Regions from separate parts of the Streptomyces pactum genome, predicted to be linked through region 1. Evidence: riboswitches for the same ligand, from Rfam matches in the RefSeq annotation. Region 1 holds a riboswitch; each other region holds the start of a gene.
What was found. A riboswitch is a leader RNA that binds a small molecule or an ion and turns the genes downstream of it on or off. The one in region 1 is predicted to bind cyclic di-AMP.
Positions count from the first base shown of each region.

Region 1 (5,326 bases):
GCCGGCGGGCGGCGGCGTCGGCCTTGTCGACCCCGTCCCAGACGTTCCGGTACCAGGGGCGGTCGGCCCCGCCGGCCTCGGCGCGGGCCTGCTTGGCCGCGTCCGGGTCGACGACGACGAACCCCGTCTCCCCCGGCATCACGTAGTGCAGCCGCAGCCGGATCTGCTGTTCGGCGTAGGCGTCGTCCTGCCAGCGCGCCTTGAGGTCGCGCAGGTCCTCGACTCGGTCACGGGTCTCCTGCTGCTCCCGCCGCAGGTCGGCGATCTCGGCGCGCTGGGCGACGTACTGCCGTATCGGGTAGGCGAGCGCCACGACGAGGGAGCAGAGCACCATCGCGAGCAGCGCGGCCCGGCCGGTCAGCCGGGAGCGGCGGGCCTGGCGCTTGGTCTGCGAGCGGTAGACCCGGGCCGCGGTCTGTTCCCCGATGATCCGGATCCTGGTCGCGGTGGAGAAACGGTCCCGGTCCTTCACCGCCATGTCCCCGCCTCCCGTCCACCTTCATGCGTCGCGTCCTGCGTCGTCATACGTCGTCATGGCCGTCATACGTGCGTACGTCCCCGCACACGGTACGGGACCGGGTACGGGGACGTACGTACGACGCTTCCTGCAAGAGCGGTACTCAGCCCTTGAAGCGGGGGAACGCGCTGCGGCCGGCGTACACCGCGGCGTCGTCGAGGATCTCCTCGATGCGCAGGAGCTGGTTGTACTTGGCGACGCGCTCGGAGCGGGCCGGGGCACCGGTCTTGATCTGGCCGCAGTTGGTGGCGACGGCCAGGTCGGCGATGGTGACGTCCTCGGTCTCGCCGGAGCGGTGGGACATCATGCACTTGAAGCCGTTGCGCTGGGCCAGCTCCACGGCGTCCAGGGTCTCGGTCAGCGAACCGATCTGGTTCACCTTGACCAGCAGGGCGTTGGCGGCGCCCTCGTCGATGCCGCGGGCCAGGCGCTCCGGGTTGGTGACGAACAGGTCGTCGCCGACGATCTGGACCTTGTCGCCCAGCTTGTCGGTGAGGGCCTTCCAGCCGTCCCAGTCGTCCTCGAACAGCGGGTCCTCGATGGAGACCAGCGGGTACGCCGCGACCAGCTCGGCGTAGTACTCGGTCATCTCGGCGGCCGTGCGCTCCTTGCCCTCGAAGGTGTAGGAGCCGTCCTTGTAGAACTCGGACGCGGCGACGTCGAGCGCGAGGGCGATCTGCTCGCCGGGGGTGTAGCCGGCCTCCTTGATCGCCTCGAGGATGAGGTCGAGGGCCTCGCGGTTCGAGCCGAGGTTCGGGGCGAAGCCGCCCTCGTCGCCGAGGCCGGTGGCCAGGCCCTTGTTCTTCAGGACCTTCTTCAGCGTGTGGTAGACCTCGGCGCCCCAGCGCAGGGCCTCGGAGAAGGACTCCGCGCCGATCGGGGCGATCATGAACTCCTGGATGTCCACGTTCGAGTCGGCGTGCGACCCGCCGTTCAGGATGTTCATCATGGGCACCGGCAGCAGGTGCGCGTTGGGGCCGCCCAGGTAGCGGAAGAGCGGCAGGTCGCTGGCCTCGGAGGCGGCGTGGGCCACGGCGAGCGAGACGCCGAGGATGGCGTTGGCGCCCAGCGAGCCCTTGTTGTCGGTGGCGTCCAGGTCGAACATGGCCTGGTCGATCAGGCGCTGCTCGGTGGCGTCGTAGCCGACGAGCTCCGGGCCGATCTGCTCGATGACGGCCAGGACGGCCTTCTCGACGCCCTTGCCCAGGTAACGGCCCGCATCGCCGTCACGCAGTTCGATGGCCTCGAAGGCGCCGGTGGAGGCGCCGGACGGAACGGCGGCACGACCCGTGCTGCCGTCGTCGAGGCCGACCTCGACCTCGACCGTGGGGTTGCCTCGGGAGTCCAGGATTTCCCGGGCTACGACGACGTCGATGGACGGCACGAGCATCTCCTTCTTCAATGTGACGCTTCGGTGTGACGCGCGGGCCCGCGGGACCGCAGCGGCTCTGCGGGACCGAGCCTAACCGGCTCCGGGCGATCGGCCAGCCGATCGCCCACCCGCTGGACAGAACCGAGAGTAAATTGTTTCCGAACGGAACAAAGACGTTTCCGGAAACCGGGGCGAGGTCGAGGGGAGGCCGGGGGGAGGCCGGAGCGTGGCCGAGGCGTAAAAAGCCCGTCCCGGTGCGTACGGGGGAACACGCACCGGGACGGGAGCAAGGGGGGACCGCCGTTTACTTCAGGTGGAGCTGCTGACCCGGGTAGATCAGGTCGGCGTCGTCGACGATGTCGTCGTTCAGCTTGAACAGCTTCGCCCAGCCGCCCTTGACGTCGTGCTCCTCGGCGATCGAGCTGAGGGTGTCGCCCTTGACGACCTTGTACTCGCCGTCGCCCTTCTCGACCTTCTTGCCGGTCGGGGTGGTGACGGTCTTCTTCTCGGCGGCCGGACGCTCGGCGGAGCGGGAGGCCTTCTGCTCGCTCTCGCGGCTGTCCGAGGAGCCGGAGGACTGCGCGGAGCCCGAGGACTGCGCGGAGCCGGAGGACTCGGACGAGCCGGACGAGTCGGAGCCGGCCGAGGAACCGCCGCCGGTGTACGCGGCGTTCGACAGACCGGTGCCGCAGACCGGCCAGGCACCCTTGCCCTGGCCCGCGAGCACCTTCTCGGCGATCTCGATCTGCTGCGCCTTGCTGGCCTGGTCGGCGGTGGCGGCGTACTGAGTGCCGCCGTAGCCGGCCCAGGTGGAGGCGGAGAACTGCAGACCGCCGTAGTAACCGTTGCCGGTGTTGATGGACCAGTTGCCGCCGGACTCGCACTGGGCGACGGCGTCCCACTCGGACGCGGTGGCGGCGGAGGCGTTGCCGGCCGCCATCAGCGGGGCGGCGACGGCGGCACCGGTGACACCGGCGACGGCGATGACACGGGTGGCCTTGGACGGACGGCGGTGCTTGCCCTTGCCGGAAAACAGCATGGTTGATCCCCTCACCGACGCCTGCGAGGTGAGCTGTCGGGTTCGGGCCGGTTGAGTTGCCCGGCCGGGTTCCTCACGGAACTCGGCTCCACCCCTAGCCGCTCCGGCACAACTGCCCGGTGCGGCACTTACCTTGGGTCCCCCGCTCCTGCCTTCGGCGCTTGACGCGACGACTGTTCCCGGACGGCCGCTGGCAGGATTCGGCGTTGCGGCAGCCGGGGCCCGCGATGGCGAGCGGTCACGACCGTAGACACGCACTCCGCGGATTTTCAAAGACGATCACGGCTTCTGAGACCTATCTCTCACGTGATCCAAAACGGACATACAGCCTCTAACCGTGACGCGAACTGCCCCTACTTTTCGCCCGATTCGCCCGTGACCGTGAGCGTCTGACCGGGCAGGATGTGGTCCGGGTCGGTGCCGACGACCTCCTTGTTGCCGGCGTACAGCGAGCGCCACCCGCCGTCGAGCTCGAGGGAGTCGGCGATACCCCAGAGACTGTCCCCGGAACGGACCGTGTACGAGCCGTCCACGACCTCCCGCGACTCGCCCTCACCGCGCGAGGCGTGCCGCCCGGACGACTCGGCGTCGCGGCCGTCCGCCGCGCCCTCGTCGGCGCTGCCGCCGCGGTGCTTGCCCGCCCCGGACTGCCCGGTGTCGGTGAGAGACGAAGAACCGTCACCCTGACCCGACTTGTCCGATTCGCCGACCCCCGCCTCCGGCGAGGCCGTCGGAGACGCGTCGGCACCCTGCGGACCGGCGCTCCCCGTGGGCTCGGATTCGGGCGACGTGTCGGACTTGGTCGAATCGTCCCCACTGTCCGACGTGGAGTCGGACGAGGACGACGAGGACGACGAGGGCGACGCAGCGGCTGAAGGGGTCGAGGGAGACGCGCCGGAACCGGGCTCCGACGACCCGGTCGAACCCGATGAGCCGTTCAGGCCGGACGAGCCGTTCAGGCCGGACGAGCCGGACGCGTCGGGGGCGTCCGACGCCTCGGGAGTTTCCGACCCCTCCGACGAGCCGTCACCCGTCGCACCCGTACCGCCGATGACGGAGCCCGAGTCGTCGCCCAGGCCCGCGAGCAGACCGCAGGTCGGCCAGTTGGCGATGCCCTGGTCCGCGTGTACCTTCTCGGCGATTCTTATCTGCTGGGAGCGACTGGCCTGGTCGGCGCTCGGCGCGTACTCCGTGCCGCCGTACCGCTCCCAGGCGTCCTGGGACAGTTGCAGGCCGCCGTAGTACCCGTTGCCGCTGTTCTGGCTCCAGGCGCCGCCGGTCTCGCACTCGGCTACGCGATCCCAGTTCGCCCCGTCGGCCGCGTGGGCGCCGGTGGCGCCGAGGAGCGGGATCGCGATGGCGGAGCCGGTCACTCCGGCGGCGACGACCAGGGCGGGAGCCTGGCGGGGGCGGCGGTGACGACCGTTCCCGGAGAGCATGCGACGACCTTTCACGAGACAGCGGGGAGCGCGCGGCGGGTGATGTTCGGCGCCACGCTGATTCGTGAACGTATAGGCAGATGATCGCTTGTCACAAGTTCATGCCGCGCAGATCACGTGAAGATCACAGAGTTGAGCGCGTGTCACTTTTGCGTCGGCGATGAACCGTTGTCCGCCGATGACGGGACGGGTGTGAACGACACGGGCAAGGTGCGCAGACCGCGCATGATGAGTCCGCCGCGCCAGCGCAGTTCGGCCGGGTCGGCGGCCAGGCGCAGATCGGGGAGGCGGGTGAGGAGCGTGGCGAGGGCGGTCTGCCCCTCCAGCCGGGCGAGCGGGGCGCCGAGACAGTAGTGGATGCCGTGGCCGTACCCGAGGTGCTGGCTGTCGCGGCGGGAGAGGTCCAGGGTGTCCGGGTCCGTGAACCGCTCCGGGTCCCGGTCGGCGGCGGCGAGGACGACGAGGACGGGGTCGCCGGCGGCGATGTCCTGCCCGCCGATGGTGAGCGGCCGGGTGGCGAAGCGCCAGGTGGCCAGCTCCACCGGGCCGTCGTAGCGCAGGAGTTCCTCGACGCCCGTCTCCAGCAGGGTGTGCTCGCCGGCGGCCAGGGACGTCTGCAGGCGGGCCCGCTGCCCGGGGTGGGTGAGCAGGGCGTACGTGCCGTTGCCGATGAGGTTGACCGTGGTCTCGAAGCCCGCGAAGAGCAGGATGAAGGCCATCGCCGCGGCCTCGTTCTCGGTGAGGTGTTCACCGTGGTCGGAGGCGCGGATGAGGCCGGAGATGAGGTCCTCGCCGGGGCCGGGCTCGGGCGGCAGCGCCGCGCGTTTGCGGTGGATGAGGTCGGCGAGGTAGCCCCGCATCTTCTTCACCGACCGCGCGACCCCGCCCCGTGGCCCACCGCCGTGACGGATCATCATTCCCGCCCAGTCCCGGAAGTCGTCCTGGTCCTCGCGGGGTAC
Region 1 covers NZ_CP019724.1:5,147,834-5,153,159, reverse strand. Annotated here, with positions in the region: gene B1H29_RS21975 (FtsB family cell division protein) at 1-478, opposite strand, end outside; gene eno (phosphopyruvate hydratase) at 621-1,901, opposite strand; gene B1H29_RS21965 (transglycosylase family protein) at 2,194-2,928, opposite strand; cyclic di-AMP (ydaO/yuaA leader) riboswitch at 2,932-3,098, opposite strand; gene B1H29_RS21960 (transglycosylase family protein) at 3,282-4,367, opposite strand; gene B1H29_RS21955 (cytochrome P450 family protein) at 4,511-5,326, opposite strand, start outside.

Region 2 (5,326 bases), 3.9 Mb from region 1:
GACCACCGGCTCGCTGTCCGTCAACGGCGAGGACGGCTTCCGCGACGGCTTCGCCCCGCTGCTGCCCGACACCGCCCTCCCGCTCGGCGACCTGGACGCCCTGGCCCGGGAGCTGAAGCGGGGCGACGTGGCCGCGCTGATCGTCGAGCCGATCCAGGGCAAGGGTGTGCACGAGGCCCCGCCCGGTTATCTGCGCGCCGCACAGGAGCTGCTGCACCGGCACAAGGCGCTGCTGATCGCCGACGAGGTGCAGACGGGCCTCGGCCGGACCGGTAAGTTCTACGCCTTCCAGCACGAGGACGGCGTGGAGCCCGACCTGGTGTGCGTCGCCAAGGCGCTGTCCGGCGGATACGTGCCGGTGGGGGCCACGCTGGGCAAGGACTGGATCTTCCAGAAGGTGTTCTCGTCGATGGACCGGGTTCAGGTCCACTCGGCGAGCTTCGGGTCCAACGCGCAGGCCATGGCGGCCGGGCTCGCCGTGCTGTCGGTGATGGAGAACGAGGAGATCGTCGCGAACGCCGCCGCGGTGGGGGAGCGGCTGAAGTCCCGGCTGGCGGAGCTGGTGGACCGCTACGAGCTGCTCGCCGGCGTCCGGGGGCGGGGGCTGATGATCGGCATCGAGTTCGGCCGGCCGAGATCGCTGAGGCTGCGCAGCCGCTGGACGATGCTGCAGACCGCGCGCAAGGGTCTGTTCGCGCAGATGGTGGTGGTGCCGCTGCTGCAACGGCACCGGATCCTGACGCAGGTGTCCGGCGACCACCTGGAGGTGATCAAACTGATCCCGCCGCTGATCATCGACACGGCGGACGCGGACCGGTTCGTCGACGCCTTCACCGAGGTGATGGACGACGCGCACAACGGCGGCGGCCTGCTGTGGGACTTCGGGAAGACCCTGGTCAGGCAGGCGGTGGCCAATCGTTAGGAGTCACCGGCCGCCGCCTTCGGCCGCGTGCCGTCTTTGCCTCTGAGGCAAGAAAATTGCCCAGCGGGCAAGTTTCGGGCTGAATGGAGGCATGACCTCTCCTGAGACCGGTCCGCCGTCGCCGGACGCGCCGGCGGACGCGGTGTCCGTCGTGGCGCCCCAGTTGCGTGCCCTGCGGCGCCGGGCCGCCCTCACCCTGGAGACGGCGGCCGGTGCGGCCGGGCTGTCGCCCGCCCACCTCTCCCGCCTGGAGACCGGGCAGCGCCAGCCCTCACTGCCGATGCTGCTCTCCCTCGCCCGGGTCTACGGTACGACCGTCTCGGAGCTGCTCGGCGAGACGGCCGCCGACCGGGACGCCGTCGTGCGCGCCGACGCCATGGAGCCGACCTTCGCGGGCGGCTGGACGTACTGGCAGGCCGGCGGCGCCGGTCGCGGTATGCAGGCCCTGCGGGTCCGTGTGCCGCACGGCTCGCAGGGCGACATCGTGCGGGTGCACCCCGGCGAGGAGTGGCTGTACGTGTTGCGGGGCCGGCTGCGGCTGCGCCTCGGGGACACCGTGCACCCGCTGGGTCCGGGCGACGGCGCGCACTTCGACTCGCTGACCCCGCACCGGATCGCCGCCCAGGACGCCGACGGGGTCGAGCTCCTCTTCGTCCACACCCTGCTGCAGAGCCCGACGGCCGCACTGTGCCTGGGACCGGCCACCACGCCGGTCCACCCCGCCCCCGGAGGAACGCCATGAACCTGCAGGAGAAGTTCCCGCGCGCCCTGTGGGTGCGGCTCTTCATCTACCTCATCGTGGGGCACGTCTTCGCGGCCTTCATCTACCTGCTCTTCGAGGTCGGCGCCAACAGCCGGTGAGCCGGTGGCTCAGTCCAGCATCCGCTCGCGCAGCCGCTCCCGGGTCTCCGGGGTGACCCGCAGGCCCTTCTCCAGGTAGGCGTCGACTCCGCCCCAGGTCTCCTCGACGGTCTCGAAGGCCGCCGCCAGGTACTCGGCGCGCGCATCGAAGAGGGGGCTGAGCAGCTCCATGACCTCGGGGGAGTAGGCCGAGGCGGCGGAGCCGCTGCGGCGCACCTTGTAGCGGCGGTGCGCGGCGTTCGACTTGAGGTAGTCGTCGACGACGGCCTCGCGCTCGACGCCCAGGGCGAGCAGGGTGACCGCGATCGACAGGCCCGCGCGGTCCTTGCCGGCCGCGCAGTGCATCAGGGCGGGGACGCTGTCCTCGGCGAGCGCGTGCAGTACCCGGGAGTGCTCCGCCGTGCGCTCCTTGATGATCATGCGGTAGGACTCGATCATCCGGTTCACGCCCTTGCCGTCCGCCAGGATCCCGCGTAGCTGGTCGAGGTCGCCGTCGCGGACCATCTTCCAGAACTCGGCGCCGTCGGCCGGATCGCTCAGCGGCAGGTTCACGTTGCGTACACCCGGCAGCTCGACGTCCGGGCCGTCGAGCTTCTGGTCGGCGGCGTTGCGGAAGTCGAAGACGGTGTGCAGGCCCAGCGAGGCCAGGAACGCGGCGTCCTCCCCGGTGGCGTGCGCGAGGTGACCACTGCGGAACAGCACGCCCTGTCGCACCCGCCGCCCGTCGACGGTCGGCAGTCCGCCCACGTCACGGAAGTTGCGCACGCCGGCCAGCTCGGGTTCGGTCGACGGGACCTGCTGCGTCACGGGGGCTCCTCCCACTCCGCCCCGCCGGCGCTGCTCGCCGACGGGCACCACTCGACGATACGGCACGACCCCGGGGCCCAGGGGGCGAAGTCGCCCGACTGCGACACTTCTGCGCCTTCTGTCCGAATCGGCACCTTCATTCCAACTAGCGCTGTAATAAAAGGGACTGGGGAGGCGTCGCGTGAGCAGCGTCATATACGTGACCGTGCGTTGCTCGTCATGCTCACGTAATCCAGCCGGTTTTCCAGGCTGTTCGCCTGAAAAGCGCCCCGTGAATCGACGGAGGGTGACCGGTGATTCCCGTAAAGGATCAATCGGGACACCCGCCGACGGAACCCCTCGCTTGTCCCTGTGCGTCTTGGTCCCTTACGTTCACCACCGATCCGGACGGACGCCTAATCCTGCCGCCGACCGGAGCCAGCACTCATCCACCACCCGTACACGGCAGGAGCGGGGGACCCACAGGTACAACCGCCTGTTCCGGTTCCCGGAACGGCTTGGGGTAAAGCCGCGTCTCGGCGCGGCCGGGCATCTCCAGCTCGCACCCGACAGCTCACCTCGTAGGCGCCGGAGAGGAATTCGCCATGCCCGCGAAGGGTAAGCACCGCCGTACCAGGGCCATGCGCCTGACCCGCACCATCGCCGTCGCCGGAACCGGTGGCGCCGCGCTCGCGCTCCCGCTGATGGGTGCCGCCAGCGCCCAGGCCGCTCCCGCGCAGTCCGTTTCCGAGCAGGCCGTGCACTCCATACCGACGGCCGCGAAGAAGGCCGCCGGCGGCAGCGCCGAGAAGAACTCGGACTCGCGGACGTACACCGTCAAGAGCGGTGACTACCTCTCGAAGATCGCCGACGAGCAGGACGTCGACGGCGGCTGGAAGAAGCTGTACTCGGACAACCGCGAGGCCGTCGGCTCGGACCCGTCGCTGATCCACCCGGGCCTGAAGCTCTCGATCGGCGAGCGGGCCGCCGAGTCCGCCCCGTCGTCCTCCGCCGAGTCGGAGAAGCCGGCGGCCGAGAAGCCCGCCGCGCCCGAGAAGCCGTCCGCCGAGAAGTCGGAGTCCGCCGAGAAGTCGTCGGACGCCGCGAAGACCTCCTCCTCCTCCTCGGACTCCTCGGACACGAGCGCCCAGTCCGCCGGCACCACCAGCGGCTTCACCTCGCCCGTCCCGGGCGGCGCCGTCGGTACCCCGTACCACCAGACGGGCAGCATGTGGTCCAGCGGTTACCACACCGGCACGGACTTCGTCGTCCCGACCGGCACCTCGCTCAAGGCCGTCGGCGCGGGCACCGTCGTCTCCGCCGGCTGGGGCGGCGCGTACGGCAACCAGGTCGTCATCCAGCTCGCCGACGGCCACTACGCCCAGTACGCCCACCTGTCCTCGCTCTCCGTCTCCGCCGGTCAGTCCGTGACGGCGGGTCAGCAGGTCGGCCTCTCGGGCGCCACCGGCAACGTGACCGGCCCGCACCTGCACTTCGAGATCCGCACCACGCCGGACTACGGCTCGGACGTGGACCCGATCGCGTACCTGCGCTCGCACGGCGTCTCCCTCTGACGAGGGTTTCGCGCGCAGTTCCCGCGCCACCGAAGGCCGGACCCCGATCCCCGGGTCCGGCCTTCGGCGTATTCCGGAATTGACGAACACTTTAGGCGTGGTCTTTCTCACCGACCGTCAAGCCGTTCCTACGGTCGCGTAGGTCACATTCAAGGTGAATCATGGGCCGACGTGGCAGACGATTCGAAGAGTGACAGCAGAGAAGTGATCGGGTCGTACGTGGCGGTGGGGGACAGCTTCACCGAGGGCGTCGGCGACCCCGGCCCCGACGGGGCGTTCGTCGGCTGGGCCGACCGGTTCGCCGTGCTGCTGGCCGACCGGCGCCCCGAGGGCGACTTCAGGTACACGAACCTCGCCGTGCGCGGCAGGCTCCTCGACCAGATCGTGGCGGAACAGGTCCCGCGGGTCGCCCGACTCGCGCCCGACCTGGTCTCGTTCGCGGCGGGCGGCAACGACATCATCCGGCCCGGTACCGATCCGGACGAGGTGGCCGAGCGGTTCGAGCGTGCGGTGGCCGCGCTGACCGCCGCGGCCGGCACCGTCCTGGTGACCACCGGCTTCGACACCCGCGGGGTGCCCGTCCTCAGGCATCTGCGCGGAAAGATCGCCACGTACAACGGTCACGTCCGGGCCGTCGCCGACCGCTACGGCTGCCCGGTGCTCGACCTGTGGTCGCTCCGGAGCGTCCAGGACCGCAGGGCGTGGGACGCCGACCGGCTGCACCTGTCGCCGGAGGGCCACACGCGCGTGGCGCTGCGCGCGGGCCAGGCCCTCGGCCTGCGCGTCCCGGCCGACCCGGACCAGCCCTGGCCGCCGCTGCCGCCCCGCGGCACCCTGGGCGTCCGGCGCGACGACGTGCACTGGGCACGCGAGTACCTGGTGCCGTGGATCGGACGCCGGCTGCGCGGCGAGTCCTCCGGCGACCACGTGATCGCCAAGGGGGCGCTGTCGCCGGACGACATCAAGGTGCGGATCGCGGCGGTGGCCTGACAGGGGGGGGCACGGGCGGTCGGCGCGGTGCGCGTGGTCCGTGCCGGCCGTCGCCCCGCCGTCGTCGCCGAGGCCGTGCGCGCGGCACCTCGCGGGCTGTCGCGCCGGGGCCGGAGCGCGGACGAGGTCCGGGCGGTGGAACGCCGCGGGGCCGGGCGTCGGCACCACCTGGTCGCGGGTCGGGTCCCGGCCC
Region 2 covers NZ_CP019724.1:1,265,783-1,271,108, reverse strand. Annotated here, with positions in the region: gene B1H29_RS05420 (aspartate aminotransferase family protein) at 1-922, shown strand, start outside; gene B1H29_RS05415 (helix-turn-helix domain-containing protein) at 1,014-1,664, shown strand; gene B1H29_RS05410 (DUF6126 family protein) at 1,661-1,783, shown strand; gene B1H29_RS05405 (tyrosine-protein phosphatase) at 1,793-2,590, opposite strand; cyclic di-AMP (ydaO/yuaA leader) riboswitch at 3,013-3,172, shown strand; gene B1H29_RS05400 (M23 family metallopeptidase) at 3,175-4,143, shown strand; gene B1H29_RS05395 (SGNH/GDSL hydrolase family protein) at 4,348-5,133, shown strand.
Region 2: linked by a shared signal. The riboswitch ahead of B1H29_RS05400 (M23 family metallopeptidase) and the one ahead of B1H29_RS21965 (transglycosylase family protein) in region 1 are both predicted to bind cyclic di-AMP.

Region 3 (5,326 bases), 1.4 Mb from region 1:
CCCTCGGCGGCGGCGGCCTGGGCCATCCGCAGATGCAGCACCAGCCCCGGTGAGTACTTGGCGAACTCGGGGTCGTACGCCGGGAACCAGCAGGCCATGACCGTCGCCGAGCGCAGTCCGAAGTGGGCGGCGACCGGCCGGCCGCCGGCGTAGAGCACGGACAGCGTGCCGGTGCACTCCGGCGCCCGGGTCCTGGCGAGCCGTCCGACGAGCCGGGTGATCCACTCCTGCGCGAACCGGTCCCGGCGTCCCGTCCTGCGGTACTGCGCCGACTTCCACTCCATGAGCGTGCGCAGCGCGGCCGGATCATGCTCGTCGAACACGAAGCGCACCTCCCCGGCCTGACGGCCGAGCCTGCGCTCCTTGGCGAGGGTGGTCTTCAGGAACTTCGGCGACCGGTCGCGCAGGGCGCTCTCGTACGCCTCGTATCCCTGCTCCACGTCGATGACGTAGGCGGTGTGCTCCTCGGCGGCGTGCGGCACGAACAGCCCCTGCTCCGCCTCGAGGTTGTCGAAGGCGAAGCTCGACAGGGAGCAGGCCCGCAGCAGTTCGCGGGTGTCCGGGGCGAGGCCCGGGCGCAGCACCGCGCCCTGGCAGTCCGAGACGCCGAGCCCGATCGCCCGGCCCTGGCCCAGAGGCCCGCGCTCGTGCGGCAGGAAACCGGCCGCCTCACCACCGTCGTACACCACCGCGACCCGCGCCCGCGGCCTTACCCGGCCCACGACGCCGGTGAACTCCGGTTCCATGAACGGATTGCGTGGTGCCGCCGACTTGGCGCGCAGCTCGCGCCAGCGCTCCCGTTCCCCCTCGCCCAGTTCCTCCGGCCTGAGCACGCGCACACGTCCGCTGTTCAACCCGACCCCCCGATCAAGTCCCCCTGGACAGAAGGAAGGTACCCCCGGGGACGGCCCGGCCGGTAGGTAGCGGACCATGTTGTTGCCAACCGGTGCACAGGCCCTTAACCGGCCTTAGCCGATGAAGCCGATGATGTGCCAGGTTTCGGACACGAACGTGCGTCCTCGTGCGCACTTGTGCCGTACTCGTGCGGACTCGTGCCTACCTCGCGCGTCCTCGTTCGGAAGCGATCGTGGGTGAGTCGGACAGGTGCGGTGTCCGTATTCTCTGATCATGGACCGCACCGCTTATTCACTCGTCGCCACCGACCTCGACGGCACGCTGCTCCGCGGCGACGACACCGTGTCCGACCGGTCGCTGGCCGCACTGGCGCGGGTGGCCGGAGCCGGTGCGCGGCACCTGGTGGTGACCGGGCGGCCGGCACCCCGGGTGCGGTCCCTGCTCGACCGCCTCGGCTGCACCGGGCTCGCGGTGTGCGGCCAGGGCGCGCAGGTGTACGACGCCGGAGAGCACCGGATGCTGTGGTCGGTCACCTTGGACCGGGAGCTGGCCGAGACCGCGCTCGGCAAGATCGAGGCCGAGGTGGGGCAGGTGCACGCCGCGGTCGACCAGGACGGCGTCGACGGCCTGACGCTCATCGAGCCGGGGTACCTGATGCCCCATCCGACGCTGCCCGCGGTGCGGGTCGAGCGGCGCGACGCGTTGTGGAGCGCGCCGATCAGCAAGGTGCTCCTTCGCCACCCCGACCTGACCGACGACGAGTTGGCGGCGACGGCGCGCGCGGTGGTGGGCTCGCTCGCCACGGTCACGATGTCGGGGCCGGGAACGGTGGAGCTCCAGCCGTGCGGCATCACCAAGGCGACCGGCCTGGCGATGGCCGCCGAGCGCCTGGGGCTGGGCCGGCGGCGGACGATCGCCTTCGGCGACATGCCCAACGACATCCCCATGTTCGACTGGGCGGCCCACGGCGTCGCCATGGCCGGCGCCCACCCCGAACTCAAGGCGGTGGCCGACGAGATCACCACGACGAACGAGGACGACGGCGTGGCCGTCGTCCTCGAGCGGGTCTTCGGTACCTCTTAGTACGCGCCGAAGACGTTGTCGATCGAGCCGTACCGGTCGGCCGCGTAGTTGCAGGCGGCGGTGATGTTGGCGACCGGGTCGTACGGGTCCCAGGAGGTGCCCTCGACGTGGTACGCCTGGAAGGTCGGGTCGATCACCTGGAGCAGGCCCTTGGACGGGGTGCCGTTGATGGCGTTGATGTCCCAGTTGTTGATGGCGAGCGGGTTGCCCGACGACTCCCGCATGATGTTGCGGTGGATGCTGTCGTACGACCCGGGGATGCCGTGCTGCGCCATGATGTCGAGCGACTCACGGATCCAGCCGTCGAGGTTGTCCGGGTACGTCGTCGCCGCCGTGGTGGCGGTCGTGGCGGCCGTGGTGGCGGCCGGAGTGGCCGCGGAGGCGCTGGTGGCGCCGATGAGCGGCAGGGCGAGCACGGCGGCGCCGGTGCCGGCCACGGCGAGCTTCCGGGCGAGGCGGGCGGTGCGGGCGTGACGGTTCTGACCGTTGGCAGACATGCTTGAGTCCCTCTCCTTACGCCTGCGAGGTGAGCTGTCGGGTTCGGGCGGGGAGGTGCCCGGCCGGGCCCTGACGGGCACGGCTTCACCCCGAGCCGCTCCGGTGGTGACCGGTGCGGCGACTTACCTGGGTCCCCCGCTCCTGCCTGCGAGTTTGTTGGCGGATGACTGTGTGACCGGGCGGTGGCAGGATTCGGCGTCCGCCCGACAGGCCGGGAACGTATGCGAGAGCACATGTCCGAAACAAGTGCAGGAATCACCCAACGCGCCTGTTGACCTTGGTCTGGGGTGTTTGGTGCGCTTGATCCTTTGCGGCCGCCAAGGCTCAACTGGCTTGCGGCGCAAAGGGAGGGCACGGTCGGCGGCGGGGTTGCCTACAGGTGTGGAGGAGTGAGTCAACTCACTGACTCAACAAGAATGGCAAATCGGGCATTAGGGCCAATCGCGAGTCAATCGGCCGCAGAGTGGGAGGGCTTCGGGTGGCGACCGCCGGCCGGGCGGGTCCGCCGTCGCGCGCGCCCCCCTCTCCGGCCCCGCTCCGTCCGGTGTTTCCGTGTGCTGTGCGGGCATCCGTTCGGGGCGGGCGCGGAGCGAGCCGGGTGGGTGACGTATTCGGAGTGCGGGCCGTTGGGAGGAGTGATGTGATCTTCGTGGCGGATTCCGGCCCTGGTGATGTCGATCAATATGTGCTCATATCACCTGATCAAAAACATACTGTGCATGATCTGATACCGACCGGCCTGTAACGGTGGGCGCTAGCGGTGATCGAAAGGTGACCGGATACGCTGACTTGAGTGGTGGCAGCGACCTATCGACAAACCAGGTAATCGCCAGTAGACACCAGCAGACAGGAGACCCCTCGTGACCGTCGTCGGGCCGTTCGGGCTGAGCGTGCGGGACCAGGCTCTGGAAGCCGATGTCCAGGCCGGATTGGTTGCGGTCGAGGAAGGGTTGCTTGAGGCAACCAAAAGTGAGGTTCCGTTCATCACGGAGGCCGCCCAGCACCTGGTGCGGGCCGGCGGTAAACGATTTCGGCCACTGCTGGTGATGCTCTCCGCCCAGTTCGGCGACCCCTACGCCCCCGGCATCGTGCCCTCGGCCGTCGTCGTGGAGCTGACCCACCTCGCCACCCTCTACCACGACGACGTGATGGACGAGGCCGCCGTGCGGCGCGGCGTGGCCAGTGCCAACACCCGCTGGGGCAACTCGGTAGCGGTCCTCACCGGCGACTTCCTGTTCGCCCGCGCCTCGCAGATCCTCGCCGACCTCGGGCCCGAGGCGGTCCGCGTGCAGGCCCTGGCGTTCGAGCGGCTGGTCACCGGCCAGATCCTGGAGACGGCGGGGCCGCAGGACGGCCGGGACCCGGTCGACCACTACCTGGACGTGCTGGGCGGCAAGACGGGCTCGCTGGTGGCGGTCTCCTGCCGGTTCGGCGCGATGATGTCCGGCGCCGACGAGACGGTCGTGGACGTGCTGACCCAGTACGGCGAGCGGCTCGGCGTCGCCTTCCAGCTCGCGGACGACGTCCTGGACATCGCCTCCGACTCGCGCGAGTCGGGGAAGACGCCCGGGACCGACCTGCGCGAGGGCATCCCGACCCTCCCGGTGCTGCGGCTGCGCGAGCGGGCGGCCCGGCTGGGGCTCGCCGAGGACATCGCGCTGTGCGAGCTGCTGGACTCCGACCTGAGCGACGACGCGCGGCACGCGGAGGCGCTGCGCCTGCTGCGCGCCCACCCCGCGCTGGAGCAGGCGCGGCGGGACACGGTCCGGTACGCCAAGGACGCCCGGGCGGCGCTGGCCCCGCTCAGGGAGTGCGAGGCGAAGTCCGCGCTGGTGGAGCTGTGCGACGCCGTGGTGCACCGGGCCGGCTGAGCACCCGGCAGCGCGTCCCGCCCGCCCCCTTCAGGCCGGGAGCGTCCGACCGTGCACCTCGCCTCCTGTGGGCGGAGAGTGTCCGGCGTGCGCACCCCGTCTCCTGTGGGCCGGGGAGTGTCCGGTGTGCGCACCCCGTCTCCTGTGGGCCGGAGAGTGTCCGGCGTGCGCACCCCGTCTCCTGTGGGCCGGGGAGTGTCCGGCCGCGTACCTCGACTCCCGCGGGCCGGGAGTGTCCGGCGGCGTATCCGCCCCCTACGGGCAGGGGGAGCCGCAGCCCCTCCGTGTCATCCCGCAGGAGTATGCGGAGTTGAGCCCGCGGTCTGACGACTCCGGTTGGCCGATTTGGTCAGATGGACACCACGGAAGACACCAATCCTCACCGATTCGGGTGAGAATGGCGGCTCACGGGTGAACGAGTGCGAGGCCGTGGGAAAGCCGCCGCCGACGACGGAGGTAGGGCACACAATGGCACCGATCGATTCCGACGACAGCACGACCGCCGGGGCGGGCGAGGGCCTGCGGTCCGGACGGCGCAGGGCCGCGCGGTACGTCGTCCCGGTCGCGGTGATGGGAGTGGCGGCCGCGACGATCGGGCTCGTCCCCGCGCTCGCCGACTCCGGGGACCCCGACCTGCCGGAGATCACGGCGCAGCAGCTCATCGAGAAGATCGCCAAGTCGGACGTCGAGCAGTTGTCCGGCACGGTCAAGATCAGCACGGACCTGGGCCTGCCGGACCTCGGCGGCCTGGAGAGCGGCCTGATGTCCGGAATGTCTGGTGGTCCGGGGTCGGGCGGGGACGAGGACGGCTCCGCCGCCGACCCGTCGGCCAAGCTCACCGAGCTGGTCTCCGGCACCCACACGCTCCGGGTCGCCGCCGACGGCCCCGACCGGCAGAAGCTGTCCCTGCTGGAGAACGCCGCCGAGTACAGCCTGATCCACAACGGCAAGGACGTCTGGGGCTACGACAGCGAGTCCAACGAGGTGTACCACTCGACCGCGTCCGGCAGCGCCGAGCA
Region 3 covers NZ_CP019724.1:3,713,250-3,718,575, reverse strand. Annotated here, with positions in the region: gene B1H29_RS15405 (GNAT family N-acetyltransferase) at 1-854, opposite strand, end outside; gene B1H29_RS15400 (HAD family hydrolase) at 1,129-1,938, shown strand; gene B1H29_RS15395 (transglycosylase SLT domain-containing protein) at 1,935-2,435, opposite strand; cyclic di-AMP (ydaO/yuaA leader) riboswitch at 2,441-2,608, opposite strand; gene B1H29_RS15390 (polyprenyl synthetase family protein) at 3,297-4,307, shown strand; gene B1H29_RS15385 (LolA family protein) at 4,776-5,326, shown strand, end outside.
Region 3: linked by a shared signal. The riboswitch ahead of B1H29_RS15395 (transglycosylase SLT domain-containing protein) and the one ahead of B1H29_RS21965 (transglycosylase family protein) in region 1 are both predicted to bind cyclic di-AMP.

Region 4 (5,326 bases), 2.8 Mb from region 1:
CGCGTACGACAACGGCGCGAGGCAGTCTGTGGAGGACGGAAGGTCGGGCCGAGGCCGCGGTCCGACGACCACACGGGACGGCGCACGGTGCCGTACACCCACGCTTCACGATATGGGAAACTGGTCTAGACAAGACTGGTCTAGACAACATGAAACCTTGAACACCTGAAGGGCAGCATCACATGGCTGAGCGCCGCGTCAACGTCGGCTGGGCCGAGGGTCTCCACGCCCGCCCCGCCTCCATCTTCGTCCGAGCCGCCACGGCCACAGGCGTCCCGGTGACGATCGCCAAGGCCGACGGTTCCCCCGTCAACGCGGCCTCCATGCTGGCCGTCCTCGGCCTCGGCGCCCAGGGCGGCGAGGAGATCGTCCTCGCCGCCGACGCCGAGGGCGCGGACGCCGCCCTGGACCGGCTCGCGAAGCTGGTCTCCGAGGGGCTCGAGGAACTCCCCGAAACCGTCTGACAACGGCAGCACGAAAGGCCCGCCCGGAAAACTGGGCGGGCCTTTCGCTTTCCACTTTCCAATCGCTCACCTTTTGAAGGCAGCAGAAAGCGACCCCCGCTTTTCCCTCTCTTTGTATACGGTGCCCGTGTTAATACCGCAGGCTCGGAGTGTTTACGGCACGTTGCGAGTTCCTCACACGTTCCGCCCGTCCCCCGCCGGAGGAGAATCGCAGCCTGTGCGCCGACGTCGACCGCTCGGTGTGCAGCGTCATGAGCGCACGCGCGCGCTCGCCGTCGCCCCGGGCCACCGCGTCGACGATCGCACCGTGCTCCGCCCAGTTCTCCACGGGCCCGGCCGGCGGCTCCACGGCGTACATCCAGGCGATCTTGTGGCGCAGTTGGGCCAGCATGGCCGTCAGGGAAGGGCTGCCGACGGACTGGGCGAGGGTGTCGTGGAACCAGCCGTCCAGTGAGCGCAGGTCCTCGCTGTTGCCCTGCCTGGCGCGTTCCCGTCCGAGCCTGACCAGCCCGCGGAGCACCTTGAGGTGCGCCTCGGTGCGGCGCCGGGCGGCCCGGGATGCGCCCAGGGGTTCAAGGAGCATGCGCGTCTCCAGGAGGTCGGCGGCCTCCTGCTCGGTGGGTTCCGCGACGCACGCGCCCGCGTGCCGCCGTGTCACCACGAAGCCCTCGGCCTCCAGCGTGCGCAGGGCCTCACGGACGGGGACGCGGGAGACGCCGTAGCGGCGGGCCAGGAGTTCCTCGGTCAGCCGGCTGCCTCGCCCGTGGACGCCGGTGACGATGTCGTCCCGGATCGCCGTGCACACCGAATGCGCCGGAATACGCATGCCCGACCTCCGACTTAATCCCCGTGAAACGTCGACCATTGACGTGTGTTCAGTGACTCTAGGGCAATCACGCGGATATTCCGACGGCGAGGCGGATTTCATGGACATTTTTTGGGACGACGGCGGTACCGGAGCCGCGGCCGGAAACCGCGAAAGCCCCGGCTCGTGAAGCCGGGGCTCTCGGGTGCCGCACCGTCCGTCGTCAGAGGTTGACGCCGTGGGAGCGGAGATACGCGAGGGGGTCCATGTCCGAGCCGTACTCGGGGCTCGTGCGAGCCTCGAAGTGCAGGTGCGGTCCGGTGACGTTGCCGGTGGCGCCGGAGAGGCCGATCTGCTGCCCGGGGACGACCGACTGGCCGACCGAGACGCCGATGGACGACAGGTGGCCGTACTGCGTGTACGTACCGTCGTGCATCTTGATGACGACCTGGTTGCCGTACGCCCCGCCCCAGCCGGCCTCCACGACGGTGCCGACGCCGACCGCGTGGACGGTGGTACCGCTGGAGGCGTGGAAGTCGATGCCGGTGTGGCTGCCGGAGGACCACAGGGAGCTGCCCGCCTGATAGGCGGTGGAGACGTAGGACGCGGTGATCGGCGACACGAAGGTGTTGAGCCGCTTGCGCTCCGCCTCACGTGCGGCGCGCTCCTTGGCCTCGCGCGCCTGCTCGGCCGCCTCGGCCGCCCGCTCGCGCGCGGCCTCCTGGGCCGCCTCACGGGCGGCGGCGTGCAGTGCCGCCCGCTCCTGGGCGGTGGCCTGGGCGTCGATCTCGTCGGCTATGGAGTCGCCGATGGTGATGACCGGGGTGAGTCCGCTCTGCTCCGCCTCGGACTCGGCGGCGAGCGCCGGAGCCGCGAGGGTGCCGACGACGCCGGTGGTGGCGAGGGCCGCGACACCCGCCGCGCGGGCGGTGGTGCGGTGCACCCGGCTGGGACGGCGGTGCTTCCCGGTGGCGCGCGTGAACGCCATGTAGAGGCTGGTCCTTTCCTTCCCTCTCGCCTACCGGGTTAGCTGACGGGTTCGGAGGTGGAAGGTCTCCTACGGACCCCCTCGCTGCGCGCGGGCGTCCGATTCACCCCAGGGACTGCATGGGTCCCCGGCTCCCCTGGCTCGCGCCGTACGGGGACTCGGCGATGACTGTCCGGTGCCGCGGATGCGGCGCACTGCCTGACGAACAGCCCGGATGACGCTAAACGCGGCTGTCTTCAATCCTCAAACGCAACAAGCTTTTTGTAGCGCACGCCACAGGGCAGACGGGCAGCCTCTCCCCCAATTCGGACAAATGGCGGCCCTGGTGACACTCGGGTCACCAGGGCCGCCACGCGCGCGTGCCGCTACTCGGCCGCCACCACGGTGACTTCACCGATACCGAGGGCCTCGACGGGCTCCTTGATCTGTGCCGCGTCGCCGACGAGGACGGTGACCAGCCGGTCCACCGGGAAGGCGTTCACGACCGCCGCCGTGGCCTCCACCGTGCCCGTGGCGGCGAGTTGGCGGTACAGCGTCGCCTGGTAGTCGTCGGGCAGGTGCTGCTCGACCTGGTCGGCCAGGGTGCTCGCCACGGCCGCCGCCGTCTCGTACTTCAGCGGCGCCACGCCCACCAGGTTCTGCACGGCCACGTCCCGCTCGGCGTCGGTGAGCCCCTCCGCGGCGAGCTTGCGCAGCACCGTCCACAGGTCGTCCAGGGCGGGACCCGTGTTGGGGGTGTCCACGGAGCCGCTGATGGCGAGCATGGCGGCGCCCGTGCCGTCGGGCGCGGAACGCAGGACCTGCCCGAACGCCCGTACGCCGTAGGTGTAGCCCTTCTCCTCGCGCAGGACGCGGTCCAGGCGCGAGGTGAGGGTGCCGCCGAGGCAGTACGTCCCGAGCACCTGCGCGGGCCACACCCGGTCGTGCCGGTCCGCGCCGGTGCGGCCGATGAGCAACTGGGTCTGGACGGCACCGGGCCGGTCCACGATGACGACCCGGCCGGTGTCGTCGGCGGTGATCGGGGCTACGGGCCGCGCCTCGGCCGCGGAGCCGGCCCACGCGCCCAGCGTCTCTCCGAGCAGCGCGTCGAGGTCGACGCCGGTGAGGTCGCCGACGACCACGGCGGTGGCCGTGGCGGGCCGGACGTGCTTCTCGTAGAAGGCCCGCACGGCCGCCGAGTCGATGCTCGCCACCGTCTCCTCGGTGCCCTGCCGCGGGCGCGACATGCGCGTGCCGGCCGGGAACAGCTCCTTGTACAGCTCCTTGGCCGCCCGGCGGGCGGGGTTGGCCAGCTCGTGCGGAATCTCGTCGAGCCGGTTCCGGACCAGCCGTTCGACCTCCCCGTCCGCGAAGGCGGGCGCCCTGAGGGCGTCGGCGACCAGGCCGAGGGCCTTGGCGAGGCGCGAGACGGGCACCTCCAGGCTCAGCCGGACGCCGGGGTGGTCTGCGTGTGCGTCCAGGGTCGCGCCGCAGCGCTCGAGCTCGGCGGCGAACTCCTCGGCGGAGTGCTTGTCCGTGCCCTCGGAGAAGGCGCGCGCCATGATCGTGGCGACACCGTCGAGACCGGTGGGCTCGGCGTCCAGGGGCGCGTCGAGGAGCACCTCCACGGCGACGACCTGCTGGCCGGGGCGATGGCAGCGCAGGACGGTGAGGCCGTTGCCGAGGCTGCCGCGCCCGGGGGCCGGGAACGCCCACGGCTTGGGCTCGCCGGCCTGCGGCTGGGCGTGGAATTCCATGGTGGCGAGCTCGGTCACTTGGCCGCCTCCTCGTTCTCGTCGGTGGCGTCGTTCGGGTCGGCTTCGGCGTCGTCGGCGGGGGCGGTCGGCTCGTAGACGAGCACCGCGCGGTTGTCGGGGCGCAGGCGGGCCTTGGCGACCTCCTGGACCTCCTCGGCCGTCACCTCGAGCACCCGCTGTACGGCGGTGAGGGCGAGCTGCGGGTCACCGAACAGGACGGCGTACCGGCACAGTTCGTCGGCGCGGCCCGCGACCGTGCCCAGGCGGTCCAGCCACTCGCGTTCCAACTGGGCCTGGGCGCGCTCCATCTCCTCGGCCGTGGGGCCCTCCTCGGCGAACCGGGCGAGCTCCTCGTCGATGGCGGTCTCGATGACCGGCACCTCGACGTCACCGGACGTCTTCACGTCCAGCCACCCGAGGGAGGGTGCTCCGGCGAGCCGCAGCAGGCCGAATCCGGCGGCGACGGCTGTGCGGTCACGCCGTACCAGCCGGTTGTACAGGCGGGACGACTCGCCACCGCCCAGGACGGTGAGGGCCAGGTCCGCCGCGTCGCACGCGCGCGTGCCGTCCTCCGGCAGACGGTAGGCCGCCATCAGGGCGCGGGCCGGGACCTCCTCCTCGACGATCTCGCGCAACTGCCCGCCCATGACGTCGGGCAGTGAGCCGTCCCGGGGGGGCTGCTTGCCGTCGTGCGAGGCGATGGAGCCGAAGTACTTCTCGATCCAGGCGAGCGTCTGCTCGGGGTCGATGTCGCCGACGACCGAGAGCACCGCGTTGTTCGGCGCGTAGTAGGTGCGGAAGAACGCGCGCGCGTCCTCCAGCGTGGCCGCGTCCAGGTCGGCCATGGAGCCGATCGGCGTGTGGTGGTAGGGGTGGCCCTCCGGGTAGGCGAGGGCGGTCAGCTTCTCGAAGGCCGTGCCGTAGGGCACGTTGTCGTAGCGCTGGCGGCGTTCGTTCTTGACGACGTCCCGCTGGTTCTCCATCGACTCGTCGTCCAGCGCGGCCAGCAGGGAGCCCATGCGGTCGGCCTCCAGCCAGAGGGCGAGCTCGAGCTGGTGGGCGGGCATGGTCTCGAAGTAGTTGGTGCGCTCGAAGCTGGTGGTGCCGTTGAGCGAGCCGCCGGCTCCCTGTACCAGCTCGAAATGGCCGTTGCCCTTGACCTGGGCGGAGCCCTGGAACATGAGGTGCTCGAAAAGGTGAGCCAGGCCGGTGCGCCCCTTGACCTCGTGGCGCGAGCCGACGTCGTACCAGAGGCACACCGCCGCGACCGGGGTCAGGTGGTCCTCGGAGAGCACCACGCGCAGGCCGTTGGCCAGGCGGTGCTCGGTCGCTG
Region 4 covers NZ_CP019724.1:2,357,609-2,362,934, forward strand. Annotated here, with positions in the region: gene B1H29_RS09550 (HPr family phosphocarrier protein) at 183-464, shown strand; gene B1H29_RS09555 (GntR family transcriptional regulator) at 595-1,290, opposite strand; gene B1H29_RS09560 (M23 family metallopeptidase) at 1,493-2,257, opposite strand; cyclic di-AMP (ydaO/yuaA leader) riboswitch at 2,270-2,431, opposite strand; gene B1H29_RS09565 (M16 family metallopeptidase) at 2,623-4,011, opposite strand; gene B1H29_RS09570 (M16 family metallopeptidase) at 4,008-5,326, opposite strand, start outside.
Region 4: linked by a shared signal. The riboswitch ahead of B1H29_RS09560 (M23 family metallopeptidase) and the one ahead of B1H29_RS21965 (transglycosylase family protein) in region 1 are both predicted to bind cyclic di-AMP.